3 regions of the Bacillus sp. KICET-3 genome follow, and region 1 is predicted to be linked to each of the others. Evidence: predicted binding sites of a transcription regulator. Region 1 holds the regulator's gene; each other region holds the start of a gene.
The links. The regulator Rex, encoded in region 1, represses fermentation and respiration genes when NADH is low (regulators of the CRP and FNR family bind a similar motif). The targets are predictions, from matches to a motif close to TTGTGAAATATTTCACAA.

Region 1 (4,195 bases):
CCTAATGGCTTTAACAATGAAACAACCTCCTCAATATTTTCATATGTAATTTTAGCACTCGCACTCAGTGAGTGCTAACACAATTCTTATAATAAAGAATCTCCAGGGCAATTTCAAGTGATAAGGTTAAAAATTTTTTGCGCTTACATATTTCCCGTTATCCTTCCCGCCCAATAATTTGAATGGAGTGTGTTACAATAAACATAGTCTGCTTTAGATCTTTAGAAAAGGAGTACATACGGCTTGAGAAAACAATACTGGTTTATTATTTTGACATACGTGCTCATGCAATTGTCGTCCGTTGTCGGTCTGCCGCTGCTTTATTTTCTTGGCGTCGGAAAGGGGCAGCCACCCGCCGAAACTCAGCTCACACTCGTCGGAGTATGGTCTGTCATCGCCTTTACACTATGTCTTGTGATCGTGCTGTTGATTTTAAGGACCGCTCCAAAAACAACGCTTCGAAACGCCCCGAAAGCATCGATCGGTGTCTCTATCGCCTGGGCGGTCCTCGGCGTTTTTCTCGCGCTTTTTGCCCAATCGATTGCCGCCGCGATCGAAATGAAACTGTTCGGTGTAAATCCCGAATCGGAAAATACACAAAGAATCATGGATATCATTCATGCATTGCCGCTCATGATGTTTGTTTCATCTGTATTCGGTCCTATTCTGGAGGAAATCATTTTCAGAAAGATCATTTTTGGGGCATTTTATGAAAAAACAAATTTCTTTATCGCCGCTTTAATCAGTTCCATTTTATTCTCGGTTGTCCACCTGGATTTCTCACACCTTTTAATCTATACGGCAATGGGCTTCACATTCGCGTTTTTATACGTCAGGACAAACCGGATCATCGTACCGATCTTCGCCCATGTCGCCATGAATACGCTTGTCGTCATTATCCAGACTTTCCAGGGGCCTATTGAAGAATATTTGGAACGAGCCGAAAAAATGCAAATGATTATTGGAGGATTTTTATGATAAGAAGCCCGAAATTTTGGGGATTGATTTATTTTTTGACCGGTGTGCTGTTTACGTATCTGGCAGCTACCACTCCGGGGAATATGTGGTCGTTCTACACGATTCTTCTCATGCTTTTCGCTGCTTACAACATCAGCATTTCCTTTAAAATGTTCGCCCTTTCAAGCAGGTTGAAAAGAAAAAAATAAAACAACTCGTTTTAAAGATAAGAGCCATTCTCGTAAAGAGAGATGGCTCTTTATTTCTGCAGAAATGCCTGGTTTTCCTCCCGAATTGCATTTTTTTGCGCCTGCCGGTAGGCGATTCGCGAAATCACGATGCTGATCTCATAAAGAATTAATAAAGGCACTGAAACCATTAAATGAGACAACAGCTCCGGCGGAGTGATAACCGCCGCAATGACGAACAGAACAAAGTAGGCATACTTTCTGATCTTTGACAAAAACATTGGCGTCACCAAGCCGAGCCTTGTCACAAACATAACCACCACAGGCATCTGAAACAATAAACCGAAAGGAAGCGTCAGCTGCAGAAGAAATTGAAAATATTCGTACACTCCGATGACTTGATTCACATTGAGATCATCGGATAAGTTCATCATAAAATCAACGACAAACGGAAACAAAATAAAGTAAGAAAAGGCAATGCCGCCTAAAAAGAGAATAATCGATACAGGAATATAGCTTAGCGTCACTTTGCGTTCTTTTTCATACAGCCCCGGGCTGATAAACGCCCACAGCTGATACAAAATGAGCGGCGAGGTCATGACAGCGCCGATGATGAAAGCGAACTGCATGTATACCAGCAAAGGGTCCGTCAGTTTAAACGCATTGAGCGTAAGCAGTTTGGCTTCCTCCGTCTGCTGCAGATAAATAATGATCGGCTTTGCAAGAAAGAAGCCCGCCATGACAAAAACGGCAAAAAAGAAGGCAGTGAACATGAGCCGTCTTCGCAATTCTTTAATATGTTCCAACAGCGACATTTCTTTTCCCTTCATCAATGTCATCCCATCCTACTGATCTTCTTTCTTTTTGTCGTTATCGTCATCCGCCAGACCTTTTGTCGCGTTTTTAAACTCCCGTAATGTATTGCCTGCTGCTCTTCCCAGTTCAGGAAGTTTTTTCGGACCGAAAATCAAAATCGCCAAAATAACGATTAAAATAAAGCTTCCAGGACCGATTGTCGGCATATAAAAGCCTCCCCCTTTCCGTCATTTTTCTTCCGTCATTGAATAATGCTTCAGAAAATACACCAATGACTGAAGTTCAACCGCTAAATCTATATGATGAATTCGAATGTGTTCCGGCACATTCAAACGGGCCGGCGTAAAATTGAGAATACCTTTGATACCGAGCGCAACAAGCCTGTCCGTAATCGATTGGGCGGCATGGGCCGGGACCGTCAAAATGGCGACGGGGATGTCATCTGTCAAATGCTCTTCAAGTTTATTCAGGTCGTATACGGGAACGCCTCCGACTTCTGTTCCGATTTTGCTTTCATTGACATCAAAAGCAATCGCAATTTTCGTGTTGTTGTTTTTAATGAAATTGTAATGGAGAAAGGCTGTTCCTAAATTTCCTACACCGATGAGCGTTACGTTTGTCATTTCATCCTGATCGAGCGTCTTTCTGAAAAAGGACAGCAAATAATTCACATTATAGCCATAGCCTTTTTTGCCGAGAGCTCCAAAATATGAAAAGTCCCTGCGAATTGTAGCAGAATCAACTTTTACGGCATCGCTCAGCTCAGCAGACGAAACACGCTGCTTTCCTGATGCATGAAGGTTTTTTAAAAAACGATAATATAACGGCAGCCGTTTCGCTGTCGCTTGCGGAATTTTTGAATGATCCAAGTTCATAACCGATCCTCCATGTTTACTTCAGCTTTTTCCCTTTTATAGTCGCCGTTTTTCCCGCCCGTCTTTTCTGCAAGATAGGTCGGGCCTATCACCATTCCCTTATCCGCCGCCTTGCACATGTCATAAACAGTCAGGGCGCATACGGAAGCTGACGTTAACGCTTCCATTTCCACACCTGTACTCCCTTTTGTCTTGACTTTTGCCTGAATATGCAGGATGCTGTTCTGTTCTTTTTCTTCCCATCGAAAGGCGATATCGACTCCCTTAAGGGCAATCGGATGGCACATCGGGATGATGGCGGACGTTTGCTTCGCCGCCATGATTCCGGCTACCTGGGCCACCGCCAGCACATCGCCTTTCCCCATTTCCTGGTTCTTGATTTTTGCATGCACGTCTCTTGTCATGGACACGCTTGAGAGAGCCACAGCAGTTCGGACTGAAGCTTCCTTTTCGCTTATATCAACCATTTTGGCTCTGCCTTGTTCATTAAAGTGTGTAAATTGGTTCATGATAAAAACTCTCCTTATAAAGATCATACACTATTTTTTTCAATCTGTCTTTTTCTTTTGGTTAAAATCTTCCAGACTTCACTTAATTGTTTGCTGACTGCTATCTGATAGGCTACACTTAAAATAGCAAACAAGAGGTGAAATAGATCATGATGATTTTACAAGTCAATCAGCTCTCAAAATCGTTTGGGGCCGATTCCATTTTAACGAATATAAAGCTTGAAGTCAGATCACGGGACCGGATTGCGATCGTCGGCCGCAACGGAGCCGGAAAATCGACTTTTTTAAAAATTATCGCCGGCCGCCTGTCTTATGAAAAAGGGGACATCATTAAGCCGAAGGATTTAACCATCGGCTATCTTGATCAGCATTCAGGACTTGATTCCGAGCTGACGATTAAAGAGGAATTGCTTTCGGTCTTTGATCATTTGAAAACGATGGAAACCGTGATGCGCTCGATTGAAGAGGAAATGGCGCATGCTGATCCGGACAAGCTGGAATCTTTAATGAAAACGTACGATAGACTCCAGCAGACGTTTAAAGACAAAGGCGGCTATCAATATGAAGCTGACGTCAGATCTGTGATCCACGGAATGGGATTCGCCGGACACGGCGATTCCGCGCGCGTGCAGGATTTAAGCGGCGGACAAAAAACGAGGCTCGCACTCGGAAAAATGCTTTTGACAAAGCCTGATCTGCTGATTCTTGATGAACCGACAAACCACCTGGACATCGACACGCTCACATGGCTGGAACAATATTTGCAAAACTACAGCGGCGCCATTCTGATCGTCTCCCATGACAGGTACTTTCTTGATAAGGTCGTCACCCAAGTATATGAGATTTCCCG
Region 2 (4,195 bases), 1.6 Mb from region 1:
GGGCGATGTTTTGGGTGAATTCCAATGTGCCGATGTATTTGCCGTGTTCATCGCGGACGGCAAAGTAGCGGATGAACACATATTTGTCTTTGAATGGAATCCAAAAATCTTCAACATCTTTTTTGCCTGACTTAAAATCATCGAGGAGCTTATTGACGATATGAACGCTTGCCGGCGGATGGCAATTTTGTACGGTTCGGCCGATCACTGCCTTTGTTCTGGCGAAAATCCGTTCCTTGCCGTGAGAAAAGTAGCGGACAACATCATTCTCATCAATAAACGTCAGGTCAACGGGAAGGTGGTTCAGCATGAGTTCAAGCTGCTCAAGGGATAATGTTCCGGTAGGGAGTCTGACATATCCGTCAACTGCTTTTTCCATTGTCTGAAGCGGGTGGCGCTTAGGCTCCCAGACGGCTTCAGGCTCTGTCAGGCAATAGCCGATTTCATCGCTTTCCGCCGCAATTTTCAGCCATTCGTCTTCCGTTAATGTCCGCAGGGCCATCGGCAGTAGAATCTTTTCTTCTTTATCAATCATTTCTGTGCCTTCTTTTATAATAAAGCCCAGCTCGCGAATGACTTCGGCTTTTTGATCAGGTGTGTAGTTTTCCAATAACGCTTTCGTTTCTTTAATGCTTTTGCGGATAAAATCGTCAATCGCCCACATGACCTGGCTGGGGCCGGTGATCCCGTACTTTTCCAGATAGGGGAAGAGCAGGTTTTCTTTTCTGCTGTAATGCTTGTCTACATCCGCCAGCAGGTTTAAATCGCTGATCAGCTTGAAAATATGTTCTTCCGTGTCTTCCTTTTCAAACCGGTCCAAATGAAGCTGGATTTTAAAGTTCAAAAGGAAGTCTATTTCTTTGTTTTCCTTTATAAATGTATGAACCGGGTGGCCGGGCTGTTTTTCGGCCTCCGTGCGGTGGATGTCTTCAATCGATCCTTTAAAAACCGCTGCATGAACGGAGCAGAGCTTTTGGATCTCTTCAGGCTCGATTCCCTCTTCCTGTATTAAGGCCTGTTCCAATTGGGCGATTTCCTCTGCATTAACCGACCCGAACGCGGCCTGAAACCGTTGTTTGACATCTTCAAGAGGCGCTCCTTTATGAAGATCGATGATGATGTCTTTCAGCTGCTGCTTTCTTTCATGTGATAATTTCTGATGAGTTTCCCTGTTGTTAATGAATTCGCTCATGGTTCGTCTCCTCTCCAAACAGGTTCAAAGCCTTGTTCCCTTAAAATCGTCAGGATGTGCGTCAAATCAATGTTCTTCAGCCGCGCGCCCTTTGGGATCGTCATGATGCGGCCGGCAGTCTCAAGCATTCCGGGTTTTGCAATGTGGTCAAAACCGATATCTTTCATTAAGACTTTCAGCTCAGGATGCAATGTGCACAGTTCATAGACAGAAGCGTTTAAATCCAATGTCTTGTTCAGAAAGGATCACATCCTTTTGAAATTGATGATCATTCTCAGAATCGATCATAATACAAGCAGGAAGATACTTTTGTGATCCAGATCACATTTTTTTGCGCAATGCCTTCGGAATGTAGATGCAGCTGGGATCGCTTTCTAAATAATCGCCTGTCAAAGCGTATGCGCGTGAACGCGAGCCTCCGCAAACATGACGGAATTCGCAGACCCCGCATTTGCCTTTATAACCGTCAGGATTTCGCAGCTCTTTGAAAATCGGCGACTCGCGGTAAATGTCTGACAGCGGCTGTTGGCGAATGTTTCCTGCTTTAACAGGCAATAGTCCGCTGGGATACACATCACCGATATGGGAAATGAACAAAAAGCCGTTACCGTCATTAACGCCTTTAGGGGCCCGGCCAAGCCCTCCGATCGCATCGATTTTGCCTTTTTGCAATGCATCCTCATAGCGGATCTGAAGGTGGGGATCTTTTGCTTCCCGCATTTTTTGCTGGATGACGACCCGGCGGTAATGCTGGGCCGCCGTCGTTTTAATGTCAAAAGGCGCCCGTTTGGCCAAACGGCTGAGCCATTGAAACGCTTTTTCATGCTGAAGGGCTGAAATCATGTCCTCCCGTTTGGCCCGTCCGGTCGGGACGAGAAAAAACACGCTCCACAAAACACAATCTAATTGCTCAACCAGCTGTGCCATCTCATCAAGGTAATCGATGTTGTAAGTTGAGATCACCGTATTGATCTGCAAAGGCAATTGAAATTCATGGATATGCCGGATTGCATTCATCGTCAGGTCGAAGGAGCCGTCTGTTCCCCTGAAGTGATCATGAATTTCGCGGTTCGGGCCATCCAGGCTGAACGCCCAGCGGGATAAGCCGATATCTTTTGCAGTTTGGATGGCTTCCTTCGTCACATTCGGCGTTGCACTCGGTGTCATGGAAATGCGGACGCCTTTTCGGACGGCATATTGAATGATCTCAAAGACATCCTCCCTCATTAGCGGATCACCGCCGGTCAGCACCAAAATGGGGTTGTTCATGTTATAGATTTCATCGATTAATGCTTTTCCTTCTTTAAGAGAGAGCTCCCGCGGGTCACGGCGGTTTTGCGCAGACGCCCGGCAGTGGAGACATTTAAGCTCACAGGCTCTGGTCAGCTCCCAAATGACAATAAACGGAGCCTCCTGAAAATCACACTGTATCATGCTTCATCTGTCCTTTCGTTACTCTTCGCATTCATCGTAGCGGAAATAAGAAAATGAGAATGTTAAGTAGATCACAGTTTGAAAAGAGGAGAGAAGGGAGGAGCCCTTCTCATTCGGCGTTCTCCTGGGAGGAATGGAGATAACGCAAAAATAATTGATAGGAAAAGAATAGATTTTGCTGGAGCAGTTTGAGAAAGTTCATTTGCAGTTGTTGGTTATAAGTCATCATTTTTTTAAATATCGTAAAAGGAATTTCTAGTACAGTGGTATCAGCGGCAGTTTTGACAGAAATAAACGGAGATAAAAAAGGCTCTCCCTTTTGATCTATGGGAAACACATCGCCTTTCTCCCATTCGGCGATGATGCGGGAATCCTCAGGGAGCCTTTTGTCCGCAAAGAGCACTTCCCCTTTCAAAACAAAATAAACGGATTGTGAATGCAGAAACGATCGGGTGTGGCGGGACGATGCGATATCAATCACTTTTCCGTTTTTCAGCAGCCTTTTAATGATGGGGAGGGGCACCCCTAAAAACATAGGAAGATTTTTCAGAAATATCAAGTAGTCAAACCGGTCCATTGAATGTCCTCCTTCTATGCATGTAGCTACAGTATAGAAGGAAAGGCAGAAAAAGGCAGTGATAAAGTTCACACTCGGGATATGAAAAATGTCACTCACTGCTGGACATGAAGTTTTTATAATAGAGTAGAAGGGAGGAGTGTTTTTTATGAAAGTGTTGATACCGAAACAGCATGGCGCCTGGGCGATGCTTGTGATTCCTTTTTTCCTCGGTATGATCGGCGGAGGTGCTCATGTGCGGCATATTCCGCTGTTTATCGGATGGTTTTTTCTATACCTGGCGGCTTTTCCTCTCACAATGATGGTCAAAAAGAAAAAGACCGCTTTTTATCAAAAGTGGGCGCTGATCTACAGCGTTCCTGCCGTCCTGTTCCTGCTCGCCGCGGTCTGGACGCTACCTGCGCTCGTTTGGCTCGGGTTGTCCCTCGTTCCGCTTTTTCTCGTCAATCTGTATTATGCGAAAGAGAACAACGACAGAGCGCTCATCAATGATATTGCGGCGATCATCGTTTTTGCCGCAGGCGGGCTTGCGGCCTATTGGGCCGGCGATGGGCGGCTGGACGGCTGGGGATGGTTCATTTTTATCCAATCGATTTTGTTTTTTGTCGGCAGTGCATTTTATGTAAAGTCTATGATCCGCGAAAAGAAAAACAAACGGTTTCAATATTACTCATGGAGCTATCATCTCATCCTGCCGTTTTTATCTTTGGCATTTGGGGCCGGATGGGCGATCATCGGTTTTATTCCGAGCAGCTTGAGGGCATGGCTGTTATACGGGAGAAAATTGCCGGTCAAAAAAATAGGAATCTTTGAATTGCTTAATGCATGTTGTTTCATGCTTGCGATGGGCGTCTTTTTGCTGAATATATAAATAAAAACAAGGACATCTCATTGTCCTTGTTTCGGCATCGTGGAAAACGCTTGCATTTTCAGCGGCAAACCGTCTGTTTGAGACGGCGTCACAGACTGAACGCCGCCGCCGTGATCCTGTC
Region 3 (4,195 bases), 960 kb from region 1:
TTGCGACGACAGGCGTGCCCGGACTGATCAATAAAAAATGGGTCCGCTCAGGCCAGGTGATTTTGGCACTGTCCAATCCGAAGCCTGAGATTGAGCCTGAAGAAGCGCTTCAGGCAGGTGCCGCCTATGCCGCGGACGGCCGGTCTGTCAACAATGTTCTTGGATTCCCCGGCATTTTCAGAGGCGCCTTACATGCAGGGGCTGAATCGATCACCCATCCGATGCTTGTTGCCGCAGCCGAGGCAATTGCCTCCTGTACAAAGCAGGGCGATCTGGTACCTGATCCGCTGAATCCAGATGTTCATGCGATCGTCGCTGAAGCTGTGGAAAGAGCCGCGCTTTCAAGTAAGAAATAAATGCAAACGGCTGCCGCTTTATCGCAATACAGATAAGGCAGCAGCCGTTTTTCTTGCAAATTGTAATGGCGGTTCAACAGATTGAAAATGAATATACAGCAGATTCGGTTTGGTAAAAATCCAATGATTGTGCAATGCGCTGATGATCAGGCCTTGATCGGCGAGCTTTTTCGTGAAAAGCGGAATTTCTTCCGCCATATTTAAGGCGACGCCGTTTTGATCAAGCGACTCAAACATGACCTCTTCCATCCCGACTCCCCGGCTCGGCCTCCCCTGAATGGTGACGTTTAAATTCCGGTTTACACTGACGGAACAAACGCCGTGTTCCACTTTCGCCTCTCCATTCAATATTTGTCCAAATTGCCGGCAGAGCGTTTGAAAACTTTGCATATCATACAGCCTCCATTTTAAAAGTAGTATGATTTTATGAACCGCGTCATCTTTTCATGATACTTTTATAAATGGAAGCAGGCGCTATTTGATGATTTCTTTCGCGCCGGGCTCGTTCGCATAGTAATACATAAAGCCCATCATAAATCCGCCGCCGACCAGATTTCCCAATGTTACGGGAATTAAATTGTGAACAGCGCCGTAAATAGAGATGGTGTCCGGATGTTCGGTCACCAAAGCGACGGCGAAAGTGGCCATGTTGGCGATGCTGTGCTCATATCCGGAAATAAAGAAACAAAAAACAAACAGCATCATGGAGAACATTTTTGCACCGTCGCCTTTTTGAGACATCGGAATAAAAAAGGCAAGACAGACGAGCCAATTGCAAAGAATCGCTCTGAAAAACAATTCCGGCATCGGCGTATTCATTTTATGATCGGCTGCATTCAGCAGAAAGCTGTTGACGGACGGGTCTTTAAATAAGCCGGTTGAAAAAATAAGACCTGCGAACAAGACGGCTCCCATTATATTTCCCGCATAACTGAAGATCCACAGCCTTAAAACATCAAACCAGCGCATCTTTTTGCGAAGCGCCGCAAATGTATAATAAAATGTATTTCCCGTGAATAAATCTCCCCCGCCATAAACAATAAGAATAATGGCTCCCCCAAAAGTGACCGCTGCGATTGGATATGTGAACGGAGACTGTTCAAGATAAAAAAAGTTCCCCGTTTTAAATGCGACAATAACGCCAAATCCGATGAACATGCTTGCCAGCATAGACCGCAAAAGATAGCGGAGCGGACTTTGCATAAAGATGCTGCGCTTTTTCAATGCGAGCTCTTCTACTAAAATGAGTGATTTGGTTTCCATGTTTTTCACCACCATCAAGAAAGGATCTATGATTACGGAATAAGTATAGCAGGGTATTGTGAAATATTTCACAAGATGTGTGGCTTTTATGTGAACAAAGATAAGGAAATATCATCCATAGGTATGAGAATCGTTTTGGTTTCGGGGCCTATTGAACGCTTTTCATTTCTGCGGCTTTTTTGTATAAAGTGAGGGAGGGGGTGATGGAATGGATCTGCAGAAAATCATTGATCAAGCGGTGGAATCATCAACCGGGAATTTGGCGGTTCGAAGAATAAAAGAAGTGGGAGGCGGCGACATCAACCGCTCTTTCCTTGTAGAAACAGATGAAACCCGCTTGTTCATCAAAGTCAATCATGGAGTGCCGGCCGATTTTTTTGAAAAAGAGGCCATGGGACTTGCAGAGCTGAAACAAACAAACGCCGTGAAGGTGCCGGAAGTGTTGGCGTACAACGGAAAAAGCGATGCCGGGCGTTTTCTGGTTCTCTCCTATATCAAAAGCACACTCTCTTTTCAGGCTGAGGAAAAGCTTGGCGTCCAGCTGGCCGGCATGCACCGGACGAAAAAGCCGTATTACGGTTTGGCGCATAATAATTATATCGGTACATTCCAGCAGGAAAACGGCAGATATGACAGCTGGAATACCTATTACCGGGAGAAAAGGCTGCTTACGCAAATCAAACTCGCTTGTGAAAAAGGTTTTTTGAATGAAAGACAGGCGGAGAAGCATATCAGGCTTGCAGAGTCGATCGGACGCTGGCTTCCGGACAACCCCCGCTCATCCGTGCTGCATGGAGATCTTTGGGGAGGCAATTGGATGACAGGCGGGGACGGTTCCCCATATCTTATCGACCCGGCCGTATTATATGGGGACTGCCAGATGGATTTGGCGATGACCGCATTGTTCGGCGGTTTTACTGAACGGTTTTACCGCGCTTATGAGGAAGCGTCGGGAGAAGCGCTCAATCGCGACATCTGGCCTTTATATCAGCTGTTTTATGTTTATATGCATTTGAATTCCTTTGGTGAGAGCTATTTGGCTCATACCGAAAGAATTGTCAAACAGTATATCGGATAAGTGACAGTCCAAAGGCAAAAATATCGATTTTGTGACAGAACAAACACCCTTTCAAGGGTGTTTTTTAGTTGATGGAACGGGCTTTTGCTCAACATCATGGTAAATAAAACCTATTTGTTGTCAAAAAAAGTTTGGTTTTTAGTCAAGGTTTGGTCACAAAATGATCCATTTTTTAGGTAATTAGATCTTTTTTTCTATAATCAAACGGTGTAAATTACTTATATAAGTAGTCTTTATGTTGTTTTATAAGTCTATTGTATTATTTTGAGAGCAGACGGCTTTGGGCATCTCAAAGCGTCACCTGTAAGAGCATTATTGTGAAGTGCTGAACAAATGGAGAAGCATGATTTTTGATCAAATGGAGGTAGCAGGGAATGAACGAATTAATCTTAGCCCGGTTTCAATTCGCTTCAACAACAATCTTTCACTTTATCTTTGTTCCGATGTCAATCGGACTTGTCTTTATGGTTGCTTTGATGGAAACCCTTTACGTTGTAAAGAAAAAAGACGTTTACCGGACGATGGCGAAATTTTGGGGGCACTTATTCTTAATTAACTTTGCCGTCGGTGTCGTCACCGGGATTTTACAGGAGTTTCAGTTTGGGATGAACTGGTCTGAATATTCGCGCTTTGTCGGCGACGTATTCGGAGCCCCGCTGGCTGTTGAGGCCCTTTTGGCCTTTTTTATGGAATCGACCTTCATCGGTTTATGGATATTCGGCTGGGACCGCCTTCCGAAGAAGGTTCATTTGCTCTCCATCTGGCTTGTGTCGATCGGTACGATGCTGTCTGCATTTTGGATTTTAGCCGCCAACTCGTTTATGCAGGAGCCTGTCGGCTTTGCGATTAAAAACGGCCGGGCGGAGATGACCGATTTCTTTGCGATTATTAAAAACCCGCAGCTGTGGGTGGAATTTCCGCACGTCATTTTCGGCGCGCTTGCCACGGGGGCGTTTTTTATCGCCGGTGTGAGTGCGTACAAAATGCTGAAAAAGCAGGAAATGGCCTTTTTTAAAAAGTCTTTTCAGATCGCCATGATTGTAGCGCTCGTTTCAGGAATCGGCGTTGCCTTCAGCGGTCATGAACAGGCACAGCATCTGATGAAGAGCCAGCCGATGAAAATGGCTGCAAGCGAAGCGCTTTGGGATGACAGCGGAGACCCTGCCGCATGGACGATGCTTGCCAATATTGACTCGGACAAGCAGGAAAACAAGTCTGAAATCAGCATTCCTTATGCGCTGAGCTATCTGGCTTATAAAAAATTCAGCGGCGATGTTCCGGGGATGAAAACATTGCAAAAACAATATGAAAAAAAATATGGGGAAGGAAACTATATTCCGCCGGTAAAAACGACATTTTGGAGCTTCAGGATTATGGCAGGCGCGGGAATCCTCATGATCATTGCGGCTTTGACCGGACTTTTCCTCAGCTTCCGCAAAAAGCTTGAGACTAGCAAATGGTTTTTGCGGGTGATGGTCGGACTGATCGCATTTCCGTT

Region 2: a site for Rex is predicted at 2,686-2,703, ahead of R5H20_RS11880 (TIGR04053 family radical SAM/SPASM domain-containing protein). Genes of this name have one in related genera too.
Region 3: a site for Rex is predicted at 1,676-1,693, ahead of R5H20_RS22275 (formate/nitrite transporter family protein). Genes of this name have one in related genera too.

What each region holds. Positions count from the first base shown of each region.
Region 1 covers NZ_CP137345.1:706,162-710,356, reverse strand. Annotated here, with positions in the region: gene groES (co-chaperone GroES) at 1-17, opposite strand, end outside; gene R5H20_RS03545 (CPBP family intramembrane glutamic endopeptidase) at 244-978, shown strand; gene R5H20_RS03540 (YdiK family protein) at 978-1,166, shown strand; gene tatC (twin-arginine translocase subunit TatC) at 1,217-1,984, opposite strand; gene tatA (twin-arginine translocase TatA/TatE family subunit) at 1,991-2,167, opposite strand; gene R5H20_RS03525 (redox-sensing transcriptional repressor Rex) at 2,189-2,836, opposite strand; gene moaC (cyclic pyranopterin monophosphate synthase MoaC) at 2,833-3,345, opposite strand; gene R5H20_RS03515 (ABC-F family ATP-binding cassette domain-containing protein) at 3,495-4,195, shown strand, end outside.
Region 2 covers NZ_CP137345.1:2,330,649-2,334,843, forward strand. Annotated here, with positions in the region: gene R5H20_RS11870 (DUF438 domain-containing protein) at 1-1,192, opposite strand, end outside; gene R5H20_RS11875 (DUF1858 domain-containing protein) at 1,189-1,359, opposite strand; gene R5H20_RS11880 (TIGR04053 family radical SAM/SPASM domain-containing protein) at 1,514-2,626, opposite strand; gene R5H20_RS11885 (cyclic nucleotide-binding domain-containing protein) at 2,736-3,203, opposite strand; gene R5H20_RS11890 (YwiC-like family protein) at 3,352-4,074, shown strand.
Region 3 covers NZ_CP137345.1:4,359,973-4,364,167, reverse strand. Annotated here, with positions in the region: gene R5H20_RS22285 (NAD-dependent malic enzyme) at 1-356, shown strand, start outside; gene R5H20_RS22280 (DUF1259 domain-containing protein) at 375-746, opposite strand; gene R5H20_RS22275 (formate/nitrite transporter family protein) at 831-1,619, opposite strand; gene R5H20_RS22270 (fructosamine kinase family protein) at 1,828-2,697, shown strand; gene R5H20_RS22265 (cytochrome ubiquinol oxidase subunit I) at 3,072-4,195, shown strand, end outside.